DNA from 3 places in the Pseudodesulfovibrio sediminis genome. Region 2 is predicted to be linked to each of the others. Evidence: predicted binding sites of a transcription regulator. Region 2 holds the regulator's gene; each other region holds the start of a gene.
What was found. The regulator sigma-54, encoded in region 2, starts transcription at its own class of promoters, with help from an activator protein. The targets are predictions, from matches to a motif close to CTGGCACGGNNNNTGCTT.
Positions count from the first base shown of each region.

Region 1: nifJ (pyruvate:ferredoxin (flavodoxin) oxidoreductase) is a predicted target of sigma-54. The motif match lies at 8,112-8,129, and genes of this name have one in related genera.
Region 3: nifH (nitrogenase iron protein) is a predicted target of sigma-54. The motif match lies at 6,729-6,746, and genes of this name have one in related genera.

Region 1 is NZ_AP024485.1:1,061,260-1,070,985, forward strand. It holds gene nhaB (sodium/proton antiporter NhaB) at 1-1,068, shown strand, start outside; gene SRBAKS_RS05275 (hypothetical protein) at 1,395-1,757, opposite strand; gene SRBAKS_RS05280 (Dabb family protein) at 1,873-2,175, opposite strand; gene SRBAKS_RS05285 (hybrid sensor histidine kinase/response regulator) at 2,502-5,135, shown strand; gene SRBAKS_RS05290 (sigma-54-dependent transcriptional regulator) at 5,147-6,589, shown strand; gene SRBAKS_RS05295 (DNA-3-methyladenine glycosylase I) at 6,612-7,160, shown strand; gene SRBAKS_RS05300 (nucleoside deaminase) at 7,166-7,774, opposite strand; gene nifJ (pyruvate:ferredoxin (flavodoxin) oxidoreductase) at 8,212-9,726, shown strand, end outside.
Region 2 is NZ_AP024485.1:506,665-516,390, forward strand. It holds gene SRBAKS_RS02480 (manganese-dependent inorganic pyrophosphatase) at 139-1,059, opposite strand; gene SRBAKS_RS17825 (PTS sugar transporter subunit IIC) at 1,155-1,829, opposite strand; gene SRBAKS_RS02495 (PTS sugar transporter subunit IIB) at 1,855-2,319, opposite strand; gene SRBAKS_RS02500 (PTS sugar transporter subunit IIA) at 2,330-2,767, opposite strand; gene rapZ (RNase adapter RapZ) at 2,771-3,652, opposite strand; gene SRBAKS_RS02510 (PTS sugar transporter subunit IIA) at 3,671-4,120, opposite strand; gene hpf (ribosome hibernation-promoting factor, HPF/YfiA family) at 4,123-4,665, opposite strand; gene rpoN (RNA polymerase factor sigma-54) at 4,706-6,115, opposite strand; gene lptB (LPS export ABC transporter ATP-binding protein) at 6,331-7,056, opposite strand; gene SRBAKS_RS02530 (LptA/OstA family protein) at 7,056-7,916, opposite strand; gene lptC (LPS export ABC transporter periplasmic protein LptC) at 7,924-8,541, opposite strand; gene SRBAKS_RS02540 (KdsC family phosphatase) at 8,541-9,068, opposite strand; gene kdsA (3-deoxy-8-phosphooctulonate synthase) at 9,061-9,726, opposite strand, start outside.
Region 3 is NZ_AP024485.1:1,321,683-1,331,408, forward strand. It holds gene SRBAKS_RS06355 ((2Fe-2S) ferredoxin domain-containing protein) at 210-512, opposite strand; gene SRBAKS_RS06360 (radical SAM protein) at 556-1,716, opposite strand; gene nifK (nitrogenase molybdenum-iron protein subunit beta) at 1,790-3,163, opposite strand; gene nifD (nitrogenase molybdenum-iron protein alpha chain) at 3,310-4,947, opposite strand; gene SRBAKS_RS06375 (P-II family nitrogen regulator) at 4,972-5,346, opposite strand; gene SRBAKS_RS06380 (P-II family nitrogen regulator) at 5,346-5,699, opposite strand; gene nifH (nitrogenase iron protein) at 5,855-6,685, opposite strand; gene SRBAKS_RS06390 (LeuA family protein) at 7,019-8,113, shown strand; gene SRBAKS_RS06395 (hypothetical protein) at 8,124-8,327, shown strand; gene modB (molybdate ABC transporter permease subunit) at 8,327-9,061, shown strand; gene SRBAKS_RS06405 (hypothetical protein) at 9,072-9,726, shown strand, end outside.

The sequences.
Region 1 (9,726 bases), 550 kb from region 2:
CACACAGTAAAGGAAACAGCGCGACAGGAACTGCAGGAGTTCCGGGCTTTCCTGCGCAACCTCATGATGCACGGCGCTGTCGGCACCGCGCTGGGTGGCGTCTGTACCATCGTGGGCGAACCCCAGAACCTGCTCATCGGTCATGAAATGGGCTGGCACTTTATTCCATTTTTCCTCAACGTTGCCCCTGTCTCCATGCCCGTGCTTGCCACCGGTCTGCTGACCTGCATCGTTGTCGAAAAGTTTCATCTTTTTGGTTATGGCGCGCTCATGCCCGGCAACATCCGCTCGCATCTGCTGGAAACCGCCATCAAAGAAGAAGAAAAACGCGGAATGACCGGCAAGGCCAAGCTCGTTATCCAGGCTCTTATCGGTATATGGCTGATTATTTCCCTCGCATTGCATCTGGCAGAAGTCGGTATCATCGGCCTATCCGTTATTGTACTGCTTACGGCCTTCAACGGCTTCATCGACGAACACCAACTCGGCCCCGCGTTTGAAGAGGCGCTCCCCTTCACCGCACTGCTCGTCGTCTTCTTCGCCATTGTCGGCGTCATTCACGACCAGCACCTGTTCAAGCCGGTCATGGACTATGTCCTGGCACTGCATGGACACACCCAGCTCGCCGCTTACTATATTGCAAACGGTGTACTCTCAATGATCTCGGATAACGTCTTCGTGGCAACCGTGTATATCTCGGAAACCAAGATGCACTTTACCCACCTGCTCGGGACTTTCCCCGGAGTCGCTGATGGCGCAGCCCTCATGGAACGCCTCACCGATCCTGTCATCGCCCGTGCGGACACCATTGCGACCCTGCCCGCAGATATTCAGGACAAGGTCACAGCAACCATGATCCACTTTGACAAGCTGGCTGTCGCCATCAACACGGGTACCAACATCCCGTCCGTGGCAACTCCCAACGGTCAGGCGGCCTTCCTGTTCCTGCTGACCTCGGCCCTTGCCCCGGTCATCAGGCTCTCCTATGGTCGCATGGTGGTGTTGGCCCTGCCCTACACCATCACCATGTCGCTGGTGGGACTCGCCGCCACCTATTACTTCATGTAATACAAGCCGGTACAAGATAATCAGGAAGCCCCCTCGCATATGCGAGGGGGCTTCTTTCATGAAAAGAGACAAAAAAAATCACGATTCGAATATCAAATCCTTCTGCCCATCCTGAAACACACCGTTTGTCCCGTCAAAAGGCGCTGAGACACCGTCAGAGTGTAGTACGCGACACATCAAACTGCTCATTTTTTGCACACCAATATACAATAATTGAACACTGGTAAAAAACGGCGCCCCTTTTCAGGGACGCCGTTCGTGTAGATCTCATATACAAGGGGCCGTTTGTGCAGCACCCTTTCTCCAGCCTAAAAGGAAAGACAGACTCAGGCGTCCAACTTCGGAGAACTGTCCAGATGTTCCTTGCACAACCAGACAATAGCCTGCTTCTCTATATCAAAATGAGGGCTGACCCCATGAACGGTACCGCATACAGCGCACATGAATTCATATTCACAATGCGGATGGCACTCCATGGTATTCAGCATCTGATTGAAACGACTGATGATAGGGAACAGGGGATGATCCGCGTGCCTTCTCCTGTCCTTACTATTCAATTTGCCATTATCGTTCACCTTGACCGTGATCATTCGAGAACGGTTGATATACCCTTCCTTCTTGTTCATCACGACTTTTGTCGGTTCTTCCCAACGACAAATAATTCGTTTTCGTTCTTGATCAAAGCGCATTGACATAGCTTCCTCCCGGGTACGGCAATATCCCCATAATTACCGCAGTCTTTTGGATTCATTCAGCCTATTGAGTTATTTAAAACAGCTCCTGCTATTTCACCAGGTCTTCTCATTAGACAGCGTAATCCAGAACCTTACGACTGGACGCAACGGTCTTCACAAAGGCCACACATGCCTGATGTTCAGGGTGGTCCTGGTAAAAATTCAGCGCATCGACATCATCATGATCGGAACACAAAACAATATGGCATTCAGGGTCGGAGGCAACGATATTGTAGCTCACTTCAAGATGCTTGAGGCCTTCAATACGGCCATTCAAGGCTTCCAGTATTTCTTTCATTTTGGCTGCGTTATCTTTTGCAGAGACACCGTCAACTTCTTCCTTCAAAGTCCACATCACAATATGACGAATCATTGATCATCCCTTTATTGTTAGTAATTATAAAAACATATGAAAAATACTTGTGCAAAGAACACATCTCTGCGTACTTAATAATAAGCATACTTTTATTATTTGTCACCTGTTGGTGGTCGAAATATGTTCCACTATGGACATATTATAAATGGTTTAAACTCGACCTGTCCGGTTTTTCGGACTGCAACTCTCCGTTACCAAGCGATATGTTGATTGAAGCAAGAGGCATGCCGCCAAATCAAGTGTTGCCGGGTCAAGGAGCATCTTTTGCAAGAGAACGTGTATCAATCTCATTGATGAATACTGAACATACAATCGAGAACTCTATGCGCAACACAAAATATATACTGATAATTCTGACTATTATCTGCCTGCTGCCAGCGCTGGCAAAAGCGGAAAAGCCCAAAAAAAACGTGCTCTACCTGAATTCCTATCACCAGGGCTACCGATGGTCGGACTCCATCCTCGAAGGCATACGATCCGTATTGGATACCAGCGAATTCAAGATCGACCTTCAAATAGAGTACATGGATGCCAAGAAATACAACTACGTGGACGTTACCGGCATGCTGGTACGGCTATACAAAGAGAAATTCATTCATGAAAAGTTTGATGTCATTCTTGTTTCAGACAACGACGCCTTCACATTCGCCAGCCAGTACAGAGACCAACTTTTCCCCGATGTTCCCCTTGTCTTCTGCGGCGTGAACGATCTGGAAAAAAGAGAATTGAAACAAGGGAATGTAACCGGTATCGTCGAAGTATTCGACCTCTTGCAAACACTGGATGTCGCCCTCAACATGTATCCGGACAAAAAACGCATGGTTGTTGTGGGTGATTCATCGACAGCCGGTGCCGCCATCAAGCGACAGGTGGAGGCGATCATGCCGTTCTTCGCGGACAAACTGAAGGCCCAATACTGGACCGACATGTCGCTCCTTACGGTTCTGGACAAGGTCGAATCCCTTCCAGAAGACACCTTTCTCTTCTTTATTCCATATTATCAAGTCCTTGATGGACGTTTCTTCACGGCTGAAGAAGTGGTTCAGGCCATTTATGAAAGGACCAATGTCCCCATCTACACCGCATGGGATTTTCTGCTGGGCCATGGAGCCGTGGGTGGCCGTCTGCTCTCCGGCTACCAACACGGCAGGCAGGCGGCCGAGCTGGTTCTGAAAATTCTGAAGGGAGCGAAACCGGATGATATCCCCGTGGTCATGAAGCCTACAGGTGATTACCTCTTTGACTACAAGGTCATGCAACGCCTTGGCCTGGATGAAGACCTGCTCCCGGAAAACAGCCGTATCATCAACGCCCCCAAGGCATTCTACGAATTACCCAAAGAGCTCTTCTGGACTATCATCATCAGTTTTGCCCTGCTCTTTCTGGTCATGGTTTTCCTGTTGTTGGCCATGAGTGAACGACGCAAGGTCGAGCGCAAGATCAAGGATCAGCTCGCCTTTCAGGAAACGCTCATGGACACGGTCCCGCAGCTTGTCTCATGGAAGGACGCCAACGGACGCTATCTCGGCACCAACCGCGCCTTTGCCGAATTTTTCGGCTTCCAACACAGCGACGACGTGGTCAAAAAATCCTCCGGTGAGGTCATGCGCGATCCAGACTATGTAAAATGGTCAATAGACGCAGACCAGGCAGTGCTCCACGCACGCAACGCCTTCCGCAAGGTACGGCGCAAACTCATGAATGCCAGAGGAGAACCGGCCTGGATCGAGATCAACAAGGTGCCCATTTCAGATCAGGCCGGGAACGTTGTGGGCGTGCTGAGTACAGCTGAAAACATCACCAAGGAACGCAACCTTGAGAAACAGCTTCTCCAATCGCAAAAGATGGAAGCCATTGGCACACTTGCTGGAGGTATAGCTCATGATTTCAACAATATATTAACATCCATCATCAACTCGACAGAACTGGCTGTTAGTGATGTAGAGCCCAATTCCGTCACCAGTAAAGACCTCAGGCGGGTACTCAAGGCTGCGCGTCGTGGAGGACGTGTGGTCAAGCAGATCCTGGCTTTCAGCCGCCCTTCCACAGAAGGGTTCCGCCCCACAGATATGGGCAGCGTCATCTCGGAGGTCCTCGGCCTCATGGAATCGTCCATGCCCGGCAACATCGCGGTCAAATCAAGCATTGCCGACACCCTGTCTCCGGTCTTTGCCGATCCCACGCAAATCCATCAGGTGGCCATGAACCTGTGCACCAACGCATTCCACGCCCTACGGAGCACAGGCGGCACCATCGAGGTGCGTGTGGATCAATTCGAGCTGACCGGCTCGGATGCTGACATGCTCGGCCTCCCGGAAGGAGAGTATGTCCGTATGGTGATTGAAGATAATGGCCCTGGAATTCCTCCTGAAATCATTGACAAAATATTTGATCCATTCTTTTCCACCAAAGACAAGACAGAAGGAACCGGCCTCGGACTGGCCGTTGTTCACGGCATAATCCACGGCCATAAAGGCGGTCTGCAGGTCTCCCCCCGACCGGGCGGAGGAACAACCTTTGCCATCTATCTGCCCAAAGGAGATGAGGCGCATCAGGATCAACCGCACTCGGACGGCATACGCTCTGCCACGGGCGTCCGCATCCTCTTTGTCGAAGATGACGAAGACCAACTGCACACAACGCCGAGGCTCCTCGAAACCATGGGGTGCATCGTCACGGCCACGGCTGAACCGGGCGAGGCCGCCATATTGGTCGAAAACAAACCTCACAACTTTGATCTGGTCATTACGGACTATGACATGCCCGGTGTCAGCGGCACGCAACTGGCCTCACGTTTGGCCAGAATAGACGAAGATCTGCCCATTATCCTTGTTTCCGGGCGTGAAGATGCCGCAACTGCCGCAATAGGGTTGCCGAACATCCGTCGCGTGATTATCAAACCATATGACAAGAACAATTTGTCAGATGCCATCAACTCCGTGTTGAACAAAGAATAAAGGGGCAGGATGTGGCTCGGATATTAATCATCGACGACGACCATGAGGTCTGTGAGACCATGGAGAGCCTGATCACCAGGCTCACACACCAATGTGACACAGCGCACACTCTGGACGCCGGACTCAGGCTGGCCCGGAAGACAGACTATGACGTCATCTTTCTGGACGTTCGGCTTCCCGATGGCAACGGTCTGGAAATACTCCCCAAAATCATGGCCATGAGTGCCCCGCCCGAGGTCATAATCCTCACGGGCAAGGGAGACCCGGACGGCGCCGAGCTTGCTATCAAGGGCGGTGTCTGGGACTACCTGCTCAAGCCGTCCTCCGTGCGCGAGATATCCCTGACCCTGGGACGCGCCCTCAAATATCACGATGAAAAAGCAGGCCAGAACCGGCAGGGAACCCTTGATCTCTCAGGCGTGGTCGGCGAAAGCCCTTCCATCAAGGCAAGCTTCAACCTGCTGGCCCAGGCCGCCCGGTCGGATTCGAATGTCCTCATCACAGGACAGACCGGCACAGGCAAGGAACTATTTGCCTCTACAATCCATGAAAATTCAAAAAGAAAAGCAAACAATTTCGTCGTGGTAGACTGCGCCGGTCTGACGGAATCCCTGCTGGAATCCACGCTGTACGGCCACCGCAAGGGGGCGTTTACCGGTGCCCAGACCGATCGTATCGGACTGGTCAAGCTGGCTGACGGCGGGACGCTCTTTTTGGATGAGGTAGGCGAAATGCCCCTCTCCATGCAAAAGGCGTTTCTCCGCGTTCTGCAGGAACGCACATACCGCCCCGTGGGCGACACGCGCGAACAGACATCCAATTTCAGACTGGTGGCAGCGACCAATCGGGACCTGGATGAAATGGTGACCAAGGGTGAGTTCCGGCAGGACCTTCTCTACAGGATAAAAACCATGCATATCCACCTGCCCCCGCTCATGCAACGCCCCGAAGATATCCGCGCCCTCTGCATCTTCCGCGTCCAACAGCTTTGCAAACAGTACGGCATGGAGCCCAAAACCTTTGGCTCGGACTTTCATCCAGCACTCGCCAGTTACACCTGGCCTGGCAATGTTCGGGAACTCTTCAATATCCTGGAACGAGCTGTGGTTTCCGCCAGCAATGAAAAAACGCTCTACGCCATGCACCTGCCGCGTGAACTGCGCATTCAGATTGCCAAGGCACAGATCGAACGCATGACCGGTTCCGACGTCGCCTCAGAAACAGGCGAGACGCAGGACGATGCCCCGGCCAGAAAGATCGGACTGGATATCTTCGAGGATATCTTTGACCAGAAACTACCAACATTGCGGGATTTCAAGGGAATGGCAGAAAAAGTCTACCTTGGCGAACTGATACGTCAGTGTGACGGCGACCTGCCCAGGATTCTCAAGGCATCAAAACTATCACGTTCGCATTTCTACAGTCTGCTCAAGAAATACGGGCTCTCACTCTAAGCAAAAACCACTTTGGAGAAGCATGCAAACCTATTGCCATATGTGCCGGGAATTGGACGAGACAGATGTCGATCGCGTGTATCATGACACCATGTACGGATTCCCCATTGACGATGACAACGAACTCTTCGGACGCCTGATTCTGGAAATAAACCAGGCGGGCTTGAGCTGGACCACGATTCTCAACAAGCAGGAAAATTTTCGGAAAGCCTATGACCAGTTCGATATTGCGACCATCAGTCAATATGGAGAACAGGAACGAGCACGACTCCTGAGCAATGCGGGCATCATCCGCAACAAGCTGAAAGTCAACGCGGCTATCCACAATGCGCAAACAGTTGTAACCATTCAAAAAAAATACGGATCTTTCAAGACCTGGCTGGATGAGCACCATCCGCTGACCAAAGAGGAGTGGACCAGACTTTTCAAGAAACGGTTCAAATTCGTCGGGGGCGAAATCATTGGCGAATTTCTGATCAGTTCCGGCTACCTGCCCGGAGCCCATATCGAATCCTGCCCGATTTATACCAAGATACTGAAGACGAACCCGGCATGGCTCACAACAAAATAGGCTCTCTATTCATTCCCCTGTCGGGCGTTGTACACAACATTCTGTGAAGCCGCGAATTCCTCGTAGACGGCAACGGCTTCATCCCGCAATACATCTTCTTTCAACTCAATGCCGCGCCGTTCCAATTCCTCACGCCATAGGGGCACTATCGGCCCTTCGTCAAATCCGGTTATTTCCTCAAGCTCCGGCCCTGCCCCGGCAATGGTCAAACCTCGAACACCTGACCAGAGTACAGCACCGAAACACATGGCGCATGGCCGCCAGTTAACCACCAATTCATGGGCCGGGAGCCCTTTGGCGCCAAGATCGTATGTACCCAACATTTTCTGAGCCAATGACAGGGCCATGATTTCTGCATGGGCAGAGGAGCACCCATACTCCATTACCCGATTCACACCGATGACCACCAGCTTTCCCGTCTCTCGCTCAAACACCCCGGCAGCAAACGGACCGCCGGAATTATTGATGAAATTACGGCGGGCAAACGAAAGAACGGCAGCCATCCTTTCTTCCTTGCTCGGCATGAAAGCAGGCAGTTCGCCCAAGGCGTCAGCAGCCCACTCCGGCATGGCTAGGGTAAAAGACAGGTCAGATAAAGTGAATGTCGTGTTCATTATGTTCGAATACGCCCGACCAAAGGACTTGGCAAGCGAACATCGATAAAGTCGCAGATTACAGTCGAGATACAAACAATATATTTTCAGACTTTTTTGACTCAAAACCACCTGTTATTATAGAATAAAAAGCCAAGTCTGAAAAATCAGACAGCCCATTTGGGCCGTAAAAAGCGGCTCGGACGGACAACCCACTGTAATCATGAAGGTTAGTCAACAAAACACCCCTGATAACGTCCTTTTTTTCAGACTCCCTCCGATTCCGCGATTTCTTCCGCATACGGACAACACCCCGCAAGTACACGGCCCACCCCTCTTTTCCGCTTCCACCGCCATGTTGGCACGAATGTTGAGTATGGATTGAAGCAACACAGAGAAACCGATCCCGCATCAAGCGAATAATCGAAACAATTAGTGAAGAAGAGGAGAATTACACAATGTCCAAGATGAAAACGATGGATGGCAACACCGCCGCCGCCTGGGTGGCCTACGCCATGAGCGAAACCGCCGCCATCTACCCCATCACTCCTTCGTCCACCATGGGCGAAATCGCCGACGAGTGGGCCGCACAGGGCCGCAAGAATATTTTCGGCCAGACTGTTGAAGTTCGCCAGCTCCAGAGTGAAGCCGGTGCCGCCGGTGCTGTCCACGGCTCATTGGCCGGAGGTTCACTGACCACCACCTTCACCGCTTCCCAGGGCCTCCTGCTGATGATCCCCAACATGTATAAGATCGCGGGCGAGCTGCTCCCCTCCGTCTTCCATGTTTCGGCCCGCGCTCTCGCAGCCCACGCACTGTCCATCTTCGGTGACCATCAGGACGTCATGGCCTGTCGCCAGACCGGTTACGCCATGCTGGCCGCCGCATCTGTCCAGGAAGTCATGGACCTCTCACTGGTCGCACACCTGTCCACTGTTGAAGCGAGCGTCCCGTTCGTATCCTTCTTTGACGGGTTCCGCACCTCTCATGAAATCCAGAAGATCGAAGTCATTGACTATGACGACATGAAGCCGCTGCTCAACATGGACAAGGTCGCCGAATTCCGTGCCCGCTCCATGAACCCGGAACACCCGGACGTTCGCGGCACCGCCCAGAACCCGGACATCTACTTCCAGGGTCGCGAAGCTTCCAACTCCTACTACGACGTCATTCCCGAGATCGTGGAAGAATACATGAACAAGGTCTCCGCCCTCACCGGCCGTGACTACAAGCCCTTCGACTACGTTGGTGCTCCTGATGCGGACCGCGTCATCATCGCCATGGGTTCCTCCTGCGAAGCCATCGAGGAAGTCGTCAACCACCTGAACGCAGAAGGCGAAAAAGTCGGCCTCATCAAGGTCCGCCTGTATCGTCCTTTTTCTGCCAAGCATTTCCTGGCCGTGCTGCCCGAGACCGCCAAGGTCGTGGCAGTGCTCGACCGCACCAAAGAGCCCGGCGCTCTGGGCGACCCCCTGTATCAGGACGTCTGTACCGTTCTGTTTGAAAAGGGTGACGGCCCCATCGTTACCGCTGGTCGCTACGGCCTCGGTTCCAAGGAATTCACCCCTGCGATGGTCAAAGCCATTTACCATAACCTGGCGGAGTCCAGCCCCCAAGCCCGCTTCACAGTGGGTATCGAGGACGACGTCACCAAGACCTCCCTTGCCACAACCGAGGCCCTGGACACCACTCCAAAAGGCACAGTGCAGTGCAAGTTCTGGGGTCTCGGTTCGGACGGCACTGTGGGCGCAAACAAACAGGCCATCAAAATCATCGGCGACAACACCGACATGTACGCACAGGGATACTTTGCCTACGACTCCAAGAAGTCCGGCGGCATCACCATCTCCCACCTGCGCTTCGGTGACGAACCGATCCAGTCCACCTATCTCGTGACCGCAGCCGATTACATTGCCTGCCACAACCCGAGCTACGTGCACCTCTACGATGTCCTCGACGGCATCAAGGAAGGC
Region 2 (9,726 bases):
GGAAAGCTGACATGCGTGATTTCGTAACCGATTGAATACCATGTCGCACACGTTCATCTTGAATTGAAGACGCAAAAAAGCCCGCCAGCACAACGCTGACGGGCCGATACTTTGCGCTAATCAATCAGATCGCTTCAACTAGGCTTCGAAAGCCTTGATGAAGTTCGGGGCAACCTGTTTCTTACGGCTCATGACGCCATCAAGGTAAACAGGAGCACCATCGGTAGCAACACCGAAAGCCTTCTCAACGACAGAGGTGTCGTCAGAAGCGATGAGCATTTCGGAGCCTTCTTTCATGATGTCGGTCAGCAGCAGGAAAACGGAGTGACGGCCGTCAGCCTTGACCTTTTCAATTTCAGCCTGAAGAGCTTCCTTGTGAGCGTCCAGCATGGACAGGTCAACAACTTCCAGCTGGCCAATGCCAACTTTGTTGCCGGACATATCGAAATCTTTGTAATCACGGAAAACCAGCTCGTTGGGGGTAGCACCATCAACAGCGGACTTAACTTTAAACATTTCCATGCCCAGAGCCATGACATCATCAACACCAGCGATCTTGGCAAGAGCTTCAACAGCAGCCTTATCAGCATCGGTGCAGGTAACGGACTTGAACATGACGGTGTCGCTCAGAATGGCACACAGCATTGCACCAGCGATGTTGGCCGGAATTTCAATGTTGTAGAAGTCGTACATGCCTTTCAGAACGGTACAGGAACAGCCCACGGGCCAAACCCACATTTCCAGAGGTCCCGAAGTCTCGACATCACCCAGCTTGTGGTGGTCGACAACAGCGAGGAGCTCGCCCTTGTCCAGATTGTCAATGGTCTGAGAAACGTCAGTGTGGTCAACCAGAATGATCTGCTTGTCAGTAGCATCAGTGACGATCTCAGGAGTAGCACAGCCGAACTTTTCGACTACGAAGACAGACTCAGGAGCGAGTTCGCCCTGAACAATTGCCTTGGCTTCCATGCCACGCTTGGAAAAAAGATCCGCGGTACCGATCGCAGCTGCGACGGTGTCAGTATCAGGGTTTTTGTGTCCAACAACCAAAATAGCCATATCTAATCCTCCTAAATTGAATTGTCCTTATCCTAAGGAAATCGTGCCTTGAAAATAGAATGTGACGAATATCACAACCTATCTCAACTGCCAAGCTAAAAACACCTATAAAGGGAGAAAACAACAAAAAGGATGATCCCTGTTGCCAGAACGGCATATGCACGTTTTACTCGTAACGCCATTAATCCGCCCAGGCTAGCAATAATCCAAAGATGAGCCCATTGAATATTCAAAGAGGCAACCAACCCTGGATACAGGGAAAAAGCGAACTCAAGAAGGACCTTGAGTATGAGAATAGCCACGAAGAAAACACCCCATGAGATAAGGAATGTCCTTGCTAGTGAACGAAGTATCAATGTACCAGGCAGATTGGGCTTTTCTGGCTTCCGTACCCAGTTGAGAAGCTTGTTGTAGCTCATTCGTTCACTGTCTCGTATCCACCCTTCTGCCAGCGTCCCAAGCCCGGCCAAGGGCATGCTTGCAAATAGAATGACCATGATCTGAGCTGGCTGGACAAAACCCAAATAGGTTGTCAGCGAAAGTGCCGAAAAGGTCGCAGCAGTAAGATGAGGAGGAATAAATGACCCGACAGGAATCAGATCAAGCCAGAAAAGTTCAAAGAAAATGGCAATGTTGAGGCTGACGGTATATTCCCCTGTAAATACACCCCAGAAAAAACCGACAACCAGTGGGCGCTCAAGAAGGCCAAGACTTATGGAGTAACGAAAGAGAGAAAAGAGAGCAAAAAAAAAGCGACCAGGGAAAACCAGGCTATAGGACTATCCAAGGACATGATTAAAACCTCGCCTGGATCGGGTCATTGGGTACACATCGGAAATCGAGCTCCACGCCCTTTCGATTCAGATGACGAAGACAGGTTTCATCTTCATCGGATAGAGCGACACTGGGGGAAACCTGTTTCTTGCCAGGACTGTAGTGGACATTCCCAATATTCAGAACAGAAAAATCAAAACCGGAATCAAAAGCTCTTTTGGCATCAGCACAGCTGGAAAAAAGGATGATGATGTCATCTGTGCTTCCGTCTGAACGCGAACCGTTAACAGCTTCTGTGAGCGTCTCTACAGTGACAAAAGAGCTCTCAACGGTACCGGGAATGGCGAGCGACATGATTTCTTGCTGGAGAACGTCGTTAGCTAATTCATCGTTAGCGACAATAACGTTTTTCGCACCAATATACGGCAACCAGGTTTCAATGATCTGACCGTGAATCAAGCGATTGTCTATACGAACAAGAAGCACGGTACGAACCCTATTTTTTTGCTTTTTTGCGCAACATGGCGCCCGCAACTTTAATGCCCTGCTGGCCTGCTGATTCAGCAGTCGCAGCCAACGCATCCAATGTCATGTCACGGGACTGCAGAGTGGCAACCACCATGGGCAGGTTTACACCGGTGATCACTTCGAGATTTTCGGATTTCATAAGCGAAAGACTCATGGTCGTTGGCGAGCCACCAAAAAGGTCAGTCAAGGCCATGACGCCTTTTCCCTGTTCCACAGACTGGATGGCAGACCTGATGGATTCCATGGTTTCATCAACACCTTTGTTGACGTCCACACCAATAGCCAAACAGTTTTCCTGCTTGCCCATGACGGTCTCGGCCGCTGCCAGGAGCGATTCCCCGAAAGTGCCGTGAGTGACAAGAACCACGCCGACCATTGCTTTTGTATTGCCAGACTTTGCAGTCATGAATTATCCAAGTTCCATATGTCTGTGTTCGATCGACATACTATACCCTTTTTTCTTCAGGGCCGCCAGTACCGACTCAGCCTCCGCAACGGACCTGTGGCGCCCTCCGGTACATCCGATGGCAAGGGTAATACGATATCGACCTTCATCAGCGTACAGTGGGAGAAGGTAGCTGATGAAATCAGTAAAACGGGTATCAAATTCTTTGCCCACATCAGAGCCAAGCACATATCGTTGGACTTCTGAGTCCAGTCCGTTCAGTTGCTTTAACTTTTTGTCAAAATACGGGTTCGGTAAAAAGCGAAGATCAAAGACGAGATCTGCTTCAGTGGGCACACCGTACTTGAAACCAAAGGTCACAATATGCACGCGCATCCCGCGACCGGCTTCTTCCAGAGCAGTCCACTTGGTTTGAATGACCCGCCGAAGATCGTGAATGGAATAATCAGAGGTATCAAGAACCATGGCAGCATCAGTTCGAATAGGAGCCAGGAGTTCTTTTTCCTTCTCCAACGCCTGCTCCAATCCAAGCTTCTTGCTTTCAAGCGGATGCAGCCGCCTGGTCGTAGCGTACCGGCGCACCAATTCACCCATTTTTGCCTCAAGAAAGAGGACTTGTGGTGAAATGCCGATATCGGCAAAATCCTTTATAGCCTGATCCCATCCAGCAAGAAACTCCAACTGACGGAGGTCCATACCCAGGGCAAGGCCACGATATTCATTATCGAATTTGAGTATGAGATCCGCAATTTTCGGGGACATTTCCGAGGGAAGCCCATCAATACAAAAAAAGCCCAAATCTTCAAAGACCTTGAGCGCAGTAGATTTACCGGCTCCGGAAAGGCCGGTGACAATGACGACGGGAAAAGGATTGGCAATCGTCATGAAAGAGCAACCATTGGGTTAAACACTTTTGAGAAGCCCCCACAAAGCCTCGCTCCCCTCGGCCTCATGAAATGCCCGACGGAAGGATTCGTCTTTGAGCAGACGAGAAATATGCGCCAGAACTCGGAGGTGCATACCTGCCACCTGTTCAGGAGCCAGAACAACAAAAAATATCGTGCATGGTTTGTGATCCAAAGCATCAAATTCAATACCGGTCTCACTGCGACCGACAATAACAATGACGTTTTCCAGATCTTCCAGTTTGCCGTGAGGGATAGCTATACCATCACCAATGCCGGTAGTACCGAGTTTTTCACGTTCGAAAAGGACACGGACCGCCTGGTCCGTGTCCATTTCTGGATATTGTATGCCCACAGGGGCGATAAGTTCTTTCAACACATCCGATTTGGATTCGGACGTCAATACGGGAAGGACAAGCTCCTTCGCCAAATAGTCACCAAGTTTCATATTTAGTTTCCAGGGTCGATCAGTCCGTAATCGCCATTTTTTCTTTTATAGATTACATTTACGCCCTCAGTTTCCGCATTGCGAAAAACCAGGAAATCATTTTCAAGTACATCAAGTTGCATGGCTGCTTCGTCAACGGACATGGGCTTGGGCACATACTCATCCGTACCGACGATGGTAGGCACAGCTTCCGGAACGAGGTCCTGGAAGGACAAGACACTCATCTGCCCCATCTTGTTTGCACGCGCTTTCCTGATACGGCTCTTCTGCTTTTCGCGCATCTTTCTGAGTTGGGCTTCCAGCTTGTCGAGAACCATGTCAATAGTCGCATACATGTCCTCAGAGGCCTCATAGGCCGATATGTGAATGCCATCCGAATTCAGAATTACATCCGCCATATGGCGAAACTTTTCGACCAGCAAATTGACCTGGAGATCGGCTTCCGAATCAGAAACGTATTTGGCGACCTTTTCAAAACGCTTTTCTGCGTAACCCTTGAGATGATCAGACGGCTCAAAGTTCTTGAAAGTGAAGCTGATGTTCATACGCTGCCTCCTGGTTTAGAGTGCGGCAAACCGTACTGGTTTAGAAGTACTGCTTGCGTTTCGAAGAAGAAGGAATACCCATTGCCGAACGATATTTGGCGACTGTGCGCCTGGCGATGTTTACCTCAAGCTTTTCCTTGAGTTCATCCCCAATCTTTTCGTCACTGAGCGGTTTCTTCGTGTCTTCTTCTGCTATCATTTGCTTGATAAGCGCCTTGACGCTTTCTGAACCCACCTGCGAACCATCATCCAGTTCCAGGGCAGAATTAAAGAAGAACTTTAACTCAAAAATCCCATACGGAGTTGAGACATACTTACTAGTAGTAATACGGCTCACCGTGGATTCATGCATCTCAATATCCTCAGCTACCTCCTTGAGGATCAGGGGTTTGAGCTTTGTCACACCCTCCTCGAAAAAGGCTCGCTGGAAGCGGACAATGCTCTCAACTACTTTATACAATGTTCTCTGCCGCTGGTACAGACTTTTCATCAACCATGCGGCAGATCGCATCTTTTCCTGAAAATACTCTTTTTCCTTGCCCGCTGCACCCTGCATGGAATCCATGTAGAAGGTGTTCATCTGCAACCGCGGCATGCCGTCCTCGTTCAAGATGATGACGAACTCCTCACCATACTTGTAAACAAACACATCCGGGCTGACATAATGGGGCTCGGTACTGGAAAAATTGGTTCCCGGCATGGGATCAAGGGTCTGCATGAGGTCAAGATAACTCTTGAGCTCATCCATGGAGATCTTGAACTTGCGGGCAAGGGGCTTGTATCGATTCTTCTCAAGGTCTTCCAGATGATCTGTGACCAACGAGACAAGAATGGGGTCCGTGTACCCAAGGACCTCCATCTGAACGAGCAGACACTCCTGCGGAGTGCGTGCGCCAATGCCTATGGGATCAAGGCGTTGGATGCGTGAAAGAACGTATTCAATCTCCTCTTCGGTGGCTTGCACCATGGATTGAATCTCTTCCATTGAGGCCTGAAGATAGCCATTGGTATCAACGTTACCAAGGATGATCTCACCGATAGCCAATTCGTGTTCGGAAAAATTCGAGAGACGCATCTGCCAGTTGAGATGCCCTTCAAGAGACGGCTTGGAAGCCAATCTGGCCTCAAAAGACATACCCTCTTCCGGCATTTCCGCGTCACGGGCTGCAGACTGCTTGGAGGTGCTGGAGAATTCGCCTAGATAATTCTCCCAATCCGCATTGCGAACCAGCTCTTCTTCGGCCTGAGATTCTGTCATCGCCTCTGAGGAATCAGAAACATCAGCCTCGGTTTCGCTCTCATCGAGAAAAGGATTCTCCATGAGTTCCTGCTGCACTGTTTCGAGCAATTCCAATCGCGAAAGCTGCAACAGCTTGATAGCCTGCTGCAACTGCGGTGTCATAACCAGTTGCTGAGAGAGCTTAAGCTGTTGTCTGAGTTCCAATCCCATTATTTATGCCTTGAGCTGTATGCAATTTATTTTTTGATACAAATCTTCATTTATGTAGATTTACTATGCCACAATCAACTGACAGAAGCAAGAATATTCTTATAAACTACTGTCAGCATTAACGATATACGATACAAAATCTGACATGAAAAAAGTGTACCAACGATTCACCATTGTGTAAATCGACAATACGTAAAACTTGTGTGGAGAGATGATTACAAGCTGAAATCTTCGCCCAGATATATTTGACGGGCACGACTTGATTGAACGATTTCGTCCGGAGAGCCTTCCAAGATGACTGAGCCTTCATAGACAAGGTATGCCCTATCGCAAATATTTAATGTTTCTCGCACATTATGGTCGGAAATCAGAATTCCGATCCCCATACTTTTAAGGACGGAAATAATCTCCTGAATATCAATGACCGCAATAGGATCAATTCCCGCAAAAGGTTCATCCAACAAAATAAACTGCGGGTCGAGGATAAGCGCCCGGGCGATTTCCAATCTACGACGTTCACCACCCGACAGAAACATGGCCGCCTGGTCCGCCAGCTTGGTAATGGTAAACATTTCCATCAATTCATCCGCTCGAGCCCGCTGCTTTTTTGAACTCAAGGGCGTCTGCTCAAGGATGATCTCGAGATTCTGACGAACCGTCAGCTTCTTGAAGATAGAGCTTTCCTGGGGAAGGTAACTCACACCCATACGAGCCCGTTCATGCAACGGCTTGTCAGTAAGCACTTCGCCGTCCAGGGAGACCTCCCCGGTATTCGGCTGGACAATGCCGACCAGCATGTAGAATGTCGTGGTTTTGCCCGCTCCGTTGGGCCCCAGCAAGCCGACAACTTCCTTGGGATTAAGCTCGATATTGATGCCATGAACGACTTCTTTCTGGCCATATCGTTTGGACAGATTTGCTGCCCGCAGTCCATCAGCCATTATTGCCCCTTGATTTTGTCAGGAGTCATGAAAATGGCTTTGACCCGCTGGCTCTTACCGCCGACCACCTCACTGCGGTTGTCCTTGAGGTGGAATTTGACCACCTCTCCGGAAAGACTGTTTGGACCATCCTGAAGCAAAGGGTTTTGCTCCATTTTAAGCAGTTGCGCTTCCACAAAGTATGTCAGCTTACCGCAAGTACCCTGGCTCTTCCCTTTAACGGCTTTAACGTTGCCCTTGGCAATTATACGATCAATGCTGTCAGCAGAAAACTTCTTGCCGGTCTTTGAAGAAAGAAACGCAGAAAGAGAGTTCGCCCACAGCGTCAATTCTCCATGCACTGCAACCACATTGCCGACAAAGGACACCACTTTACCGGATTCGTCATAGGTCATGCGGTCGGAAGTGATCTTGACAGGAACACGATTGGGATCAATGCCGGTCAGGACTGGGTCCGGAGGCGTATCGGCAACTGGGGCCTTAACCTCACCTTCCCCACTTGGCGCTTCGACAACTGTTTGGGAGGTAGGTTTCTGTTCAGGCTTGGAAGTTGGTTTTTGTACGGATTTGGGAACAACTTCCAGATACTTGGCGTTGGCGTATCCAACGGCTTTGGCCTTGTCGCGCACCTTTTCATTTATATTGAAAACAGCAATCCAGCCATTTTCGAGAAAATCGCATTTTACCCGTTGCCCTTTGGCAAGAGTCAGGACGTGTTCACTCGTTTTGTCAGGCAATTCTCGCACATTGAGATTGACGGTAGCCTGACGAAGCTCACCCCACTCCTGAGCCAGGACGGTAGTGGGCAAAAGCACTGTGAGCAATACCAATGCAGATAGCAGGATACGTATATTCATCATCACGACCTCACTCTTCATTTTCAATCAGCGGATTGTTGTCCAGCCCTTTGGGAGCCAACAGAGCTTCCACTCCGCCAGCTGCGACCATTTGGCGTGTCACCAGATCAATTTCAAGCGCAGTGGCCTGAACCGTCATGTCCGGTCGACGGACCGTCACTCCGCCTTTGAGGTATACTTTACCAATTGCACCAACATAATCAAGGTGTTGTGCATCAAGAGCCATGTTTCCAAAACGACCGCTGACACCGTCATACAGGGTCAGATTATCATTTTTCTGATCAACTTCTCCGTGATCGGCACGGACATAGACTTCCTGACGATCATCACCAAAAAAAGCGGTCAGCTGAGGATATTCAACGCCGATAAGGCCGACACTCTGGTTATACTTGGCTGTTTTAGCCAACAACTTCCAGGTCATGCTCCCTCGTTTTCCCTGAACAAGCTCAATATCTTCTGCGGAGACATCCGCTTCTTCGAGCAATCGCTGACGTGTATTGGCCGTAGTGGTCGACGTGGCCTCGGTTTCAATAATCGGGTCAGAAAAAAAGAGTGTTTTGACCGCGATACCGAGCCCAAGCCCGACAACAAAGATCAAGGCGAAAAACAACGCCGGACGCCCTTGCATTATTCCGCCCACTGTTTCCAGGCCTCTTCTTTGAGCCCGCGTGCTTCAAGAATAAAGGATATGGCTTCACGCACTGCGCCATCACCTCCTCGGCGGGTGGAAACCCAATCAGCTACCGAGAGGGTTTCAGGCACCGCGTTTGGCACAGACATGGCCAAACCAGCCACGGCCATGACACCAAGATCAATCCAGTCATCACCCATGAAGGCCGCTTCGGATGGCTGAATACCGACCTGGTCACAAATCTCTTTGAACAGGGGAGCCTTGTCATGCTTGCCGGAATAATAATATTTGATTCCAAGCTCGGTAACCCGTTTCTCGACCGGCTTTTGATTCAAACCGGTTATGACCCCGATTTCAAGCCCTGATGCCTGAGCAAGCTTGATGCCGAGACCGTCCTGAACATTGAAACGCTTCATGACAATACCATCGTCGCCATAATACAGCCCTCCGTCCGTGAGGACGCCGTCCACGTCAAGAACGAGCAGCTTGATATTCCTTGCGAGCTCGAATGCTGCATCAACCACGATTCAACTCCCACAAGGCTTTCAAACGGACAAGCAGCGACTCGACCTGGTCCAGTGGGAGGCTGTTGGGGCCATCACACAAGGCCTTGTCTGGATCGGGGTGTACCTCCATAAAGACACCGTTGGCGCCCGCGGCCACTGCAGCCGAGGCCAACACCGGAACGTACTCCCGCTGCCCGCCACTTGAACCACCCATGCCGCCGGGCAACTGAACCGAGTGCGTTGCATCCATGACCACAGGCACATCAAACGCACGCATCTGCGGAATGGAACGCATATCCACGACAAGGTTGTTGTAACCATAGGTGGAGCCGCGCTCCGTGAGCCAAACTCGTTCGTTGCCCGAAGCGCGTACCTTGTCCACGGCGTTTTTCATATCCCATGGAGCCAGAAACTGCCCTTTCTTGATATTGACAACGGCCCCGGTCTTGGCCGCAGCCACGAGTAGGTCGGTTTGACGACACAGAAAAGCCGGAATCTGAAGCACATCCGCCACCTCGGCCACGGGTGCGGCTTGTTCGGGGTGGTGGATGTCCGTGACAACTGGCAGTCCGAAGGTCGATTTGACCTCGGACAGCATTGTCAGTCCTTTTTCCATGCCCGGACCACGAAAACTGGTCACGGACGTCCTGTTCGCTTTGTCAAAAGAACTCTTGAA
Region 3 (9,726 bases), 820 kb from region 2:
GATTCCACTTGGACGGCGAGACCGCCATCAGCCATAGAAGTTGTCATATGTCCCAACCACAAGCCGACCACAGTCACGTCGGCAGCTTGAGCGGTCAGGACGCATCCCCGACCAGTGTTCAGCATCAATTCCTGACCACGCTGCAGGTGTGGGTCAGCGATGATTGCGGGATGAATGACCATGGCTTCAGGCATCGGTTACCCTCTCTCTTAGGCAGCCAAATATTCGGCGCAGGCTTCGCCCTCTTCGAGCGCGTCCAGAATTTCATCAATGGCCTCCTCGGAATCCACACCCTTGAACCACCAGTTCTCGGGCTGCACGACCATGATAGGACCGGATTCACACTGCTTGAGGCAGGAGGAAGCCACGACCAGGGCGTCAATGCCGCGGTCCAAAAGTTCTTCTTCGATGTATTGCAGAAAGCCGTCAGTCTGCTTGTGACAAATGCCTTTGGGGTCACCAGCGGCGCGGAAACTCTGACAACAGATGATCATTCTCTCGGGGATAGCCATTTTTCATTCTCCTTCTCTTTCGATTGATTGCAGGTGATCAAACCTATTTTTTACACTTCTTGCCTTTTTTCCCGCCGCCATAGATCGCATCCACAGTGGGTGCGATTTCCCCGTCCGTAATCAGAACGGACATACCTTTGCGGCTCAAAACTTCTCTTGGCTTGTCGCCCGCGCTGGCTGTGAGGATCACGCAGCAGTCATTCAACAGCTTGGCCAGCGTCTCCCAGCGCTTCCCACCGGAACCGGGTTCGGGCGCGTCGCGGGTTTCCAGCAAACAGGCCAAACCATCTTCGCGGGGACCATAAATAAGGATCTTGTGCGCATGGCCCAGGTGGAGATCCACGTCCATGCCCGAGGAACTGACCACGGCCACATTGGGGCGTTCCTTGGTCGGCACCGGCGTGGTGCATATGCTCTCATCACACTTGTCAGGGCGATCAAGGCCGACCAGACCATCTCCGCACTCGGTCCATGCAGGCATCAGCTCGATATGCTGGGCAGCACGGTCACGTACAGTCGCCAGCAGCTCCATGTCAGGAGAACTGTCTTCCTCTTCGGGCCAGTAAGGAACAACGGCCATGATGTCGGCTCCAAGGGTGGCCATGGTCGCGGCGACCTTTTCCACATGTCCGGCATTGATACCGGGGTAGACCGTGGTGTTGACCTTGACCGTGATCCCGGCATTCTTGAATGCCGTCACCGACTTGGCCTGCTCGTTCATGAGCAGCTTGGCCGCCTCGGGCAACGGCATGTTCTTGGTCGCGGGACGAATCCACGCATAAATTTTTTCGGCAATTTCGGGATCCACGGCGTCCACGAGAATCGTGACGTGGGAAAGCCCGAGAGCAGCCAGCTCTTCAGCATGCTCTGCACCGCTCAAACCGAGTGTGGTCAGGCACAGGGAAATATCGGGATGGCTTTCACGGACCATCTTGAGGGTACGCAGGGTTGCCTCGGGCGCAGCCAGCGGATCGCCGGGGCCGGTGATGCCGACGATGGAAATGGGCTTCTCCTGGGCAACGACATGGTTCAGCCAGTTGAGCGCTTCCTCAGGCATGATGGCAGGCTGATTCTTGCCGAGGCCGGCGAACTTGGTGCGAGCATGAGCACGGGGTGCCACGGGCAGGTGCAACCGGCCGACGGTCTGGCGAGAGGTCATCCCGAAACAGGGGTGGGACTGGTAGTGTGTGGTGGTCGGTGCCATGTGATTGCCTTTCTGGGGTTGGAGTAAGCCCGGAGTGGAGGGGGAAGCTCTCCACTCCGGACTGGGTATAATGCTACAGAACAAGCTCAAACGTCTGTTCGGGATCGTCCCTGTCCTTGCGGTCGAGGAACAACGTCAGGATCTTTTCGAGAAGCCTGAGTCCGCCCTTGTAGCCGACTGTCGGGAAGTACTGATGACCCTGCCGATCCAGGATGGGGAAGCCCCAGCGCAGGAACGGGATGTCTTCGTCGCGGGCAATGTACTTGCCGTAGGTATTACCAATAAGCAGATCAACGGATTCGTTCTTGATCCACTGATGCACGTCGAACATGTCGCCCTTGGCCTTGACCTTGACCTCGAAAGGCTGGCCTTCGCACAATTCCTTGATGCGAGCTTCGAACTTCTTGCCCGGGGTGCCGGTGACGACATAGACGGGCTGCATGTCCAGTGAAATCAGGAACTCGGTCATGGAGATGAGCTGATCCGGGTCGCCCCAGATGGCCACACGCTTACCGTAGAAGTACTGGTGCATGTCGGAGATCATATCCACGAGCTGGCCGCGTTCGACAGCAACGGAGTCGGGCACGGACACACCGGCAACGGTGCGCAGAACGTCGACAAAGCGGTCGGTGGCTGCCAGGCCGAACGGCATGTCCAGCACGGTGCAGGGAACCTTGCACTTGGAGTCGAGCCAACGGGCCGCGTCAGCAGAACACCACTCGCCCAGAGCCAGTGTACCGATGGCGTCACCGGAGGCTTTGAGTTCGGGGATGGTCACGCCGCCGTCGGGGAACATCTTGTATTCGCCGGTCAGGGGAGCATCGAGTACGCCGGAGGTATCCGGGAACAAGGTGATATCCACGCCGATCAGACCGGCAATGCGCTTGATCTCGGCCATATCGCAGGGTTCGACCCAACCAGGGATGATGTTGACCTTGCCGTTCTTCTTGCCGGACGGTTCAGCCAACTGGGCCATGGCTTTGACCATGTTGGAGAAACCGGTGACATGGGAGCCGACATAGCTCGGAGTCGGGGCGCCGATGACAGTCTTGCCTTCGGGGATCTTGCCTTCCTTCTGTGCCTTGTCGCGGATCTGGTTCAGGTCGTCACCGATGGTCTCGGACAGGCAGGTGGTGTGCACTGCGATGACGTCCGGTTCGTAAACGGTGAAGATGTTGTTTATGGCCTGTACCAGGTTGGCCTGGCCACCGAACACGGATGCACCCTCGGTAAAGGAGCTGGTGGCAGCGGAGATAGGCTCTTTGTAGTGCCTGGTCAGGGTAGAACGATGGTAGGCGCAGCAACCCTGCGAACCGTGGCTGTGCGGGAGGCATCCCTTGATGCCAAGCGCAGCGTACATGGCCCCAATGGGCTGGCACGTCTTGGCCGGGTTGATCATCAGCGCCTTGCGCTCTTTGACTTCTTTCGGTGTATGTCTGAGTAACATTTTCTTATTCCTTATCTCTTTCAATTTGTTCAAAAACCGAGCTGGCTAAGCGTAAACCGAGGACAGTCTGAATCGTATCTGGCATACGTGAGGGGTTGTGTCCTCGGTACAGCGACGCAGCCAGCGTGGATTTTTCAACACATTGATTATTCCCAAACGAACTTGCCTGTGAGTTCGGGACTCTCCTGCCAAGGAGCCTTCATGTAAGACCACACCTTGGAGTTAACGAGACGGTCGATTTCCTTGTAGAAATTGACTGCGCCCTTGAATCCTGCATAGGGGCCGCCGGAGTCGTAGCTGTGCAGCTGCTTCATGGGCACACCCAGCTTCTGAATGGAGAACTTTTCCTTGATACCGGCGCAGAAGATGTCCGGCTTGAGGAGTTCCACCAATTTCTCGGCTTCGTACTGGTTCAGGTCGTCGATGATGATGGACCCCTTATCCATGTCCGGATTCAGGCCGTCGTAGTGCTTGAACTCGTAACCGGCGTCTTCCAGAGCCTTGATTTCCTCAGGAGTCTTGCGCGGATTGTAAAGTTTCTCGTCGGCTACGACGGTGATCTCTTCAATGTTACGAGAATCGGCATCGACCTTGAGATCGGGAATGACCTGGCGTCCTTCGTAGTCATCACGGTGACCGAACTCGTAACCGGCGGAGATGGTTTTCATTCCCATTTCCTGGAACAGCTCGTTGTAGTGATGAGCGCGGGAGCCGCCGACAAACATCATGGCAGTCTTGCCATTGGTGCGGGTCTTGACGTCTTCGGACACGGCCAGAACTTCGGGCATTTCTTCGGCAATGACGGCTTCGACTCTGTCGATGAGCTTCTTGTCGCCAAAGTATTCAGCGATTTTGCGCAGGGACTTGGCCGTGGCTTCGGCACCAATGAAGTTCACCTTGATCCACGGGATGCCGTACTTGGTCTCAAGCATGTCAGCCACGTAGTTGATGGAACGGTGACACATGACACAGCTCAGATCGGCATGCTGGGCAGAGGCGAACTGATCGTATGAAGAGTTACCGGAGAAGGTGGCGATGTTGGTGATGCCGCACTTCTTGAACACGCGGTCGATTTCGAAACCGTCGCCGCCGATGTTGTATTCGCCGAGCAGGTTGATCTTGTATTCGCCTTCAGGGGCGACTTCATTCTCACCGACGAGGTGGGTGAAGACCTGGTTGTTGGCGATGTGGTGACCAGCGGACTGGGAAACGCCCTTGTATCCTTCACAGGAGAAGGCAAACACGTTGCAATCGCCGAACTGGGCTTTCATCTTCTTGGCAACGGCGTGGATGTCATCACCGATGAGGCCGACGGGACAGGTTGCGAACACCGCGATACCTTTGGGGTGGAAGAGGTCGTAGGCTTCCTGAATGGCAGCTTCGAGCTTCTTTTCGCCACCAAAAATGATGTCCTGATCCTGCATGTCGGTTGAGAAACAGTAAGGCATGTAGTTTTCGCCGTCAGTACCTGCGTCGGTCTGGTTACGACGGGTCAGCCATGCGTAGAAGCTACAGCCGATGGGGCCGTGAACCAGGTTCACGATGTCACGGGTCGGGCCCATGATAACGCCCTTACAACCGGCGTAGGTACAACCACGCATGGTGATGATGCCGGGGATGGTCCGAACGTTAGCCACAATCTCGGGAGCCGGTTCGGCCTCCGTGGCTTCGTTAATCATTATCTGCTTGGCACGCTTCCGGGCTACTTTGGGAGGATACTTCTTGAGAAGCTCTTCCTTGATGTCGGTAGCCGTGAACTGCACCACTTTTTTCGTCTTGGCCATGTATCTGGTCTCCTTACGCGGCGGTTAAGCGATGGCGCTTGCGCCGGTTTCAGAGGTTCTGACGCGAACTGCGTCGCCGATGGGAAGGATAAAAATCTTACCGTCTCCAGGCTTGCCGGTCTGATTGGCTGCGGTGATGGCTTCCACCACTTCTTCAACCAAGTCATCGGGGACCACTGCCGTTACCATGCGCTTGGGATACAACTTGCCTTTCTCTCCCAGGACTGCTGCGGCTTCTTCGTAGCCACTTTCAGCACCTTCGACGAGAGCGGCATTGACGAACCCTTTACCTCGGCCCTGTGCTTCGTGAGCGAAGAAGGCGTCCACGCCGGCTTCAGTCAGAGCAGCCTTGGTCTTGTTCATCATGTTCATGCGCACTACTGCGATGACTTCCTTCATTACGCGGCCTCCTCACTGGCTGCGGCGGTCTCTTGTACGCCGGAACTGATGGTGTAAACATCCTCGACATCAGTGACGAAGATCTTGCCATCGCCGAAAGCACCCTTGGTGCCGGAGCGGGCAGCGTCCATGATGGTTGCGATGACGTAATCTTTGTCTGCTGCGTTCACGACGCTCATGAGCATGGTCTTGGGGATTTCGTCGTAGGTAACCTCACCAATCTTGATGCCGCGCTGCTTACCGCGACCAGCAACAGAATATTTGGTGACAGCAGGAAAACCGTTGTCCATCAGAGCGGCCAGGACTTCATCCGCTTTCTCGGGCCGCACAATCGCTCTTACCATGATCATCATTTTAGCTCTCTCCTATCTTACTTAATTTACTAACTTTTGGTTAACTTAGCTACAGTTCGAAGGGTGTGTGAACCGAGCCGCCAAAGGAATATGCTTCCTCGCGGAGGGCTGGTGCACCGAGGGACCCCATGTGCACCTCCTTCGAATGGTGAGACTTAGACTGCTTCCAGGATGCCGTAATCGAGCAGGAGCTGTTCCAGATCTTCGATTTCGAGCGGGTTGGGGACAACAAACATTTCGTTTTCGTCAATGGCTTTGGCCAGTCCGCGGTATTCGGTGGCCTGCGGTACGGAGCCGTCCCATTCGATAACGGTTTTACGGTTGATCTCTGCGCGCTGAACGTCGTTGTCGCGGGGGACAAAGTAGATCATCTGGGTTCCCAGCTTGGCTGCCAGCTCAGTGATGAGATCAGCTTCACGGTCGGTGTTACGGGAGTTACAGATGAGACCGCCGAGACGGACACCACCGGACTCTGCGTACTTCATGATACCTTTGCAGATGTTGTTGGCTGCATACATGGCCATCATCTCGCCGGAGCAGACGATGTAGATTTCTTCGGCCTTGCCATCACGAATCGGCATGGCGAATCCGCCGCAGACAACGTCACCGAGAACGTCGTAGAAAGAGTAGTCCAGACCTTCGGACTCTTCGTAGGCACCAAGGGATTCCAGCATGTTGATGGAAGTGATGATACCGCGACCTGCACAACCGACTCCCGGTTCCGGGCCACCGGACTCGACGCACCAGGTGCCGCCGTAACCGGGCTTGCGGATATCATCCAGCTCAACGTCTTCACCTTCTTCGCGAAGGGTATCGAGCACGGATTTCTGGGCCAGGCCACCGAGCAGAAGACGGGTGGAGTCAGCCTTGGGGTCACAACCGACCACCATAACTTTACGACCCATTTCAGCCAGACCTGCAACAGTATTCTGTGTGGTGGTGGACTTGCCGATGCCGCCCTTTCCGTAAATAGCTACTTTCCTCATGATTTCTCCTCCATGGTTTTGTGTGCGTTGATGACTCTCCCTATGGCAAGGTGCGTGCCAAACTTTAATCGCTAGTTTTTATTTTATAAAACAAGACACTTACATAAAACTTAAAAATCATTATCACCTGACAATTTGTGTAGGTAACAACAGAATCTACAGACAAAAGTGTTGCAACCTACAAAAATGTAGGTGAAACCACAGGAGCGGCCTAATTGTTTTAATACAATTATTTAAGTATGTTATGTGAAAAACAAATTTTGGCACTGTTCATGCTCAATAGAAAGACAGAACAAGAGACACAACGCACTTGTCATACGAAGGATATAGATCATGCTCATCGACACAACACTCAGAGAAGGCGCACAGCTGTTCGGCGCATATTTCTCCATGGAGGCAAGAACACGGATCGTCACCTCCCTTATTCATATAGGAGTGGATGAAATCGAACTGGGCTGGATAGGCCAGGACGGCCTGGAAGAACTTTTGGCTCAGGTCCGCCCCTATCGTGGCCGGACACAACTTTCCGTGTGGTCACCCTGTCGCGAAGCGGATATCCGCAAGGCCTCCCTGCTCGGGGTCGACCGGGTGAACATCGGCGTCCCCATTTCCGACCTGCATATTGAAAAACGCCTTGGAACCGGCCGTGAGGGGCTTACCGAACGCCTGGCCCGCACCGTTCTCACAGCCGGTTTTCTCGGTATTGAGTACATCTCTGTCGGCCTGGAGGATGTCTCCAGAGCCGACAAGGATTTTGCCCTGAGCGCAGCCAAGCTGGCGCAGGACGTAGGAGCTTCCCGAGTCCGCCTGGCTGACTCATTGGGTATCCTCAACCCGCTGAATACCGCTGAACTGGTCCATTCTTTTGCAAAGGAACTTGATGTGGATCTGGCTGTTCACTGCCACGACGACTTCGGCATGGCCACAGGGAATGCGATCGCAGCCCTGTCCAGTGGTGCTGATTACGCTGATGCTTCCGTGCTGGGCATCGGGGAGCGTTCTGGCATTGCGGCCACAGAAGAAGTCGCGAGTTATCTCACCTTGAAGGAGGAGTCACATGCTTATGAAATTGAAGGCCTTCGAAACCTTTGTGGTTTCGTCTCTCAAGCTGCCGGGGTACCGATTCCCCGTACGAAGTCAATCGCGGGCGAGGATATTTTCGCTTGCGAATCAGGCCTCCACGCCCATGCCCTCAGCAAGTCGCCTGAACTTTTCGAACCGTACAACCCCGACCGCATCGGCGCAGACCGGGTGGTCGCGGTTGGCGGCAAGAGTGGGCGAGCGGCAGTCGTCAACGCCCTCGAAAGCAGCGGTCTTGACCCGAAAGACCAGGACATCCCGACCTTAGTTTCCGCTGTAAGAAAACTCGCCTGGGAGCTGGAACGTCCACTGACATCCCTGGAGTTATCTCGACTCATCAAAAATTAGGAGAGACGCCATGTTTAAGAAATGTTTGTATATTTTCCTTTGGATTTGCGCCATGGCAGGCCCGGCCAACACCACCGGTGTTGACTATGGACAGGGCAACCAGAAGGCTCAAACCAGTGTGGCGGCTTTAAAAATACTGACAGGCAACAACAGCGCACTCCCGGGATTGATTTATGCAACCCCAGTTGCCAGCCGCCCCTTCGGAAACGAATAATGGACACGACGGCTCTGCTGGTCACCGGCAAACTCGCTGGCGTGGTCACGCCGATCCTCCTGCTGCTGTGCATGCCGCTGGCCTACTGGCTGGCCAATACGCACACGGCAGGCAAGCGATACATCGAAGCAGCGTGTAACCTGCCGATGGTCCTGCCACCAACAGTGCTGGGCTTCGGCCTGCTCATGATCATGAGTCCGACCTCACCCATGGGTGCGGCCTGGAAAGAGCTGACAGGCTCTGCCCTGCCTTTCTCGTTCACCGGCTTGATGCTCGGCTCGCTCATTTATTCGCTCCCTTTTGGCGTGCTCCCCATGCGCGCGGCCTTTGAAAAGATCGATCCGGGCATGGTGGAAGCGGCCCGCTCTTCCGGCATGACCCATTTCCAAACCTTCAGGCACGTCATCCTGCCCAACGCCATGGGAGGCGTAACGGCCTCGGCAGCACTCATATTTGCCCATACGGTTGGCGAATTCGGCGTGGCCCTGATGATCGGAGGTTCCATTCCCGGCAAGACCAAAGTCGCCTCCATAGCCATTTTCGAATACACTGAAGCCCTTGAATACGGTCAGGCAGGTCTGCTCTGTTTCGTGCTCATGATCATCAGTTATCTCGCCCTGCTTTTCATCGGGCGGCAGGGAATGCCCATGTGTCGACGCAGTGACTCTCACGTTGATCATCAGTCTCCTATAGCCAACCATTGTCACCAGCCCCGCGCCCTGCGTGAGGTATAGGAAAGATCCCATGAAAAGCATCTCCACTCAATACGGCCCTCTGACTCCCCAGCACACTTCCGACGACCTTCGCCAACGCGAAATCCTGCCGGTTGAGTACTATCCCTCCGGCGCAATCAAATCGATCCCATTGGAAAAGCAGACGATCATTGAAACGCCTGTTGGAACCATTCCGTCCGAGCTGGTTTCCTTCCATGAGAACGGCGTCATCAACCGCATCTTTCCTCTGAACGGCAAGCTTTCCGGTTACTGGAGCCAGGAGGACGAGTTCGAGTTGGCCGAATCCATAACAATCCCAACACCAATTGGGCGGATTACAGCCAAACTGCTCAGCATAAGCTTTCATGAAAATAGTGCCATACGGAGCTTCACCCTCTGGCCTGGCGAAACAGTCTCCACTCCGACCGCCAAAGGCCCCATCGCCACACGGATCGGGGTCAGCTTCACCCCTGAAGGCGTCATCAGCTCTCTTGAACCGGCCAACCCGATATCAGTTCAGACTGTTGCCGGTGAAATCACCGCTTTTGATCCCGACGCCATCGGAGTCAATGGTGACTACAACTCCCTTGGATTCAACACGAACGAAGAGGTCATCCGAGTAACGACCACACTGACCAAGCTGACCGCTATCCACCCGGATGGGCGCACGTCCATATTTACGCCGG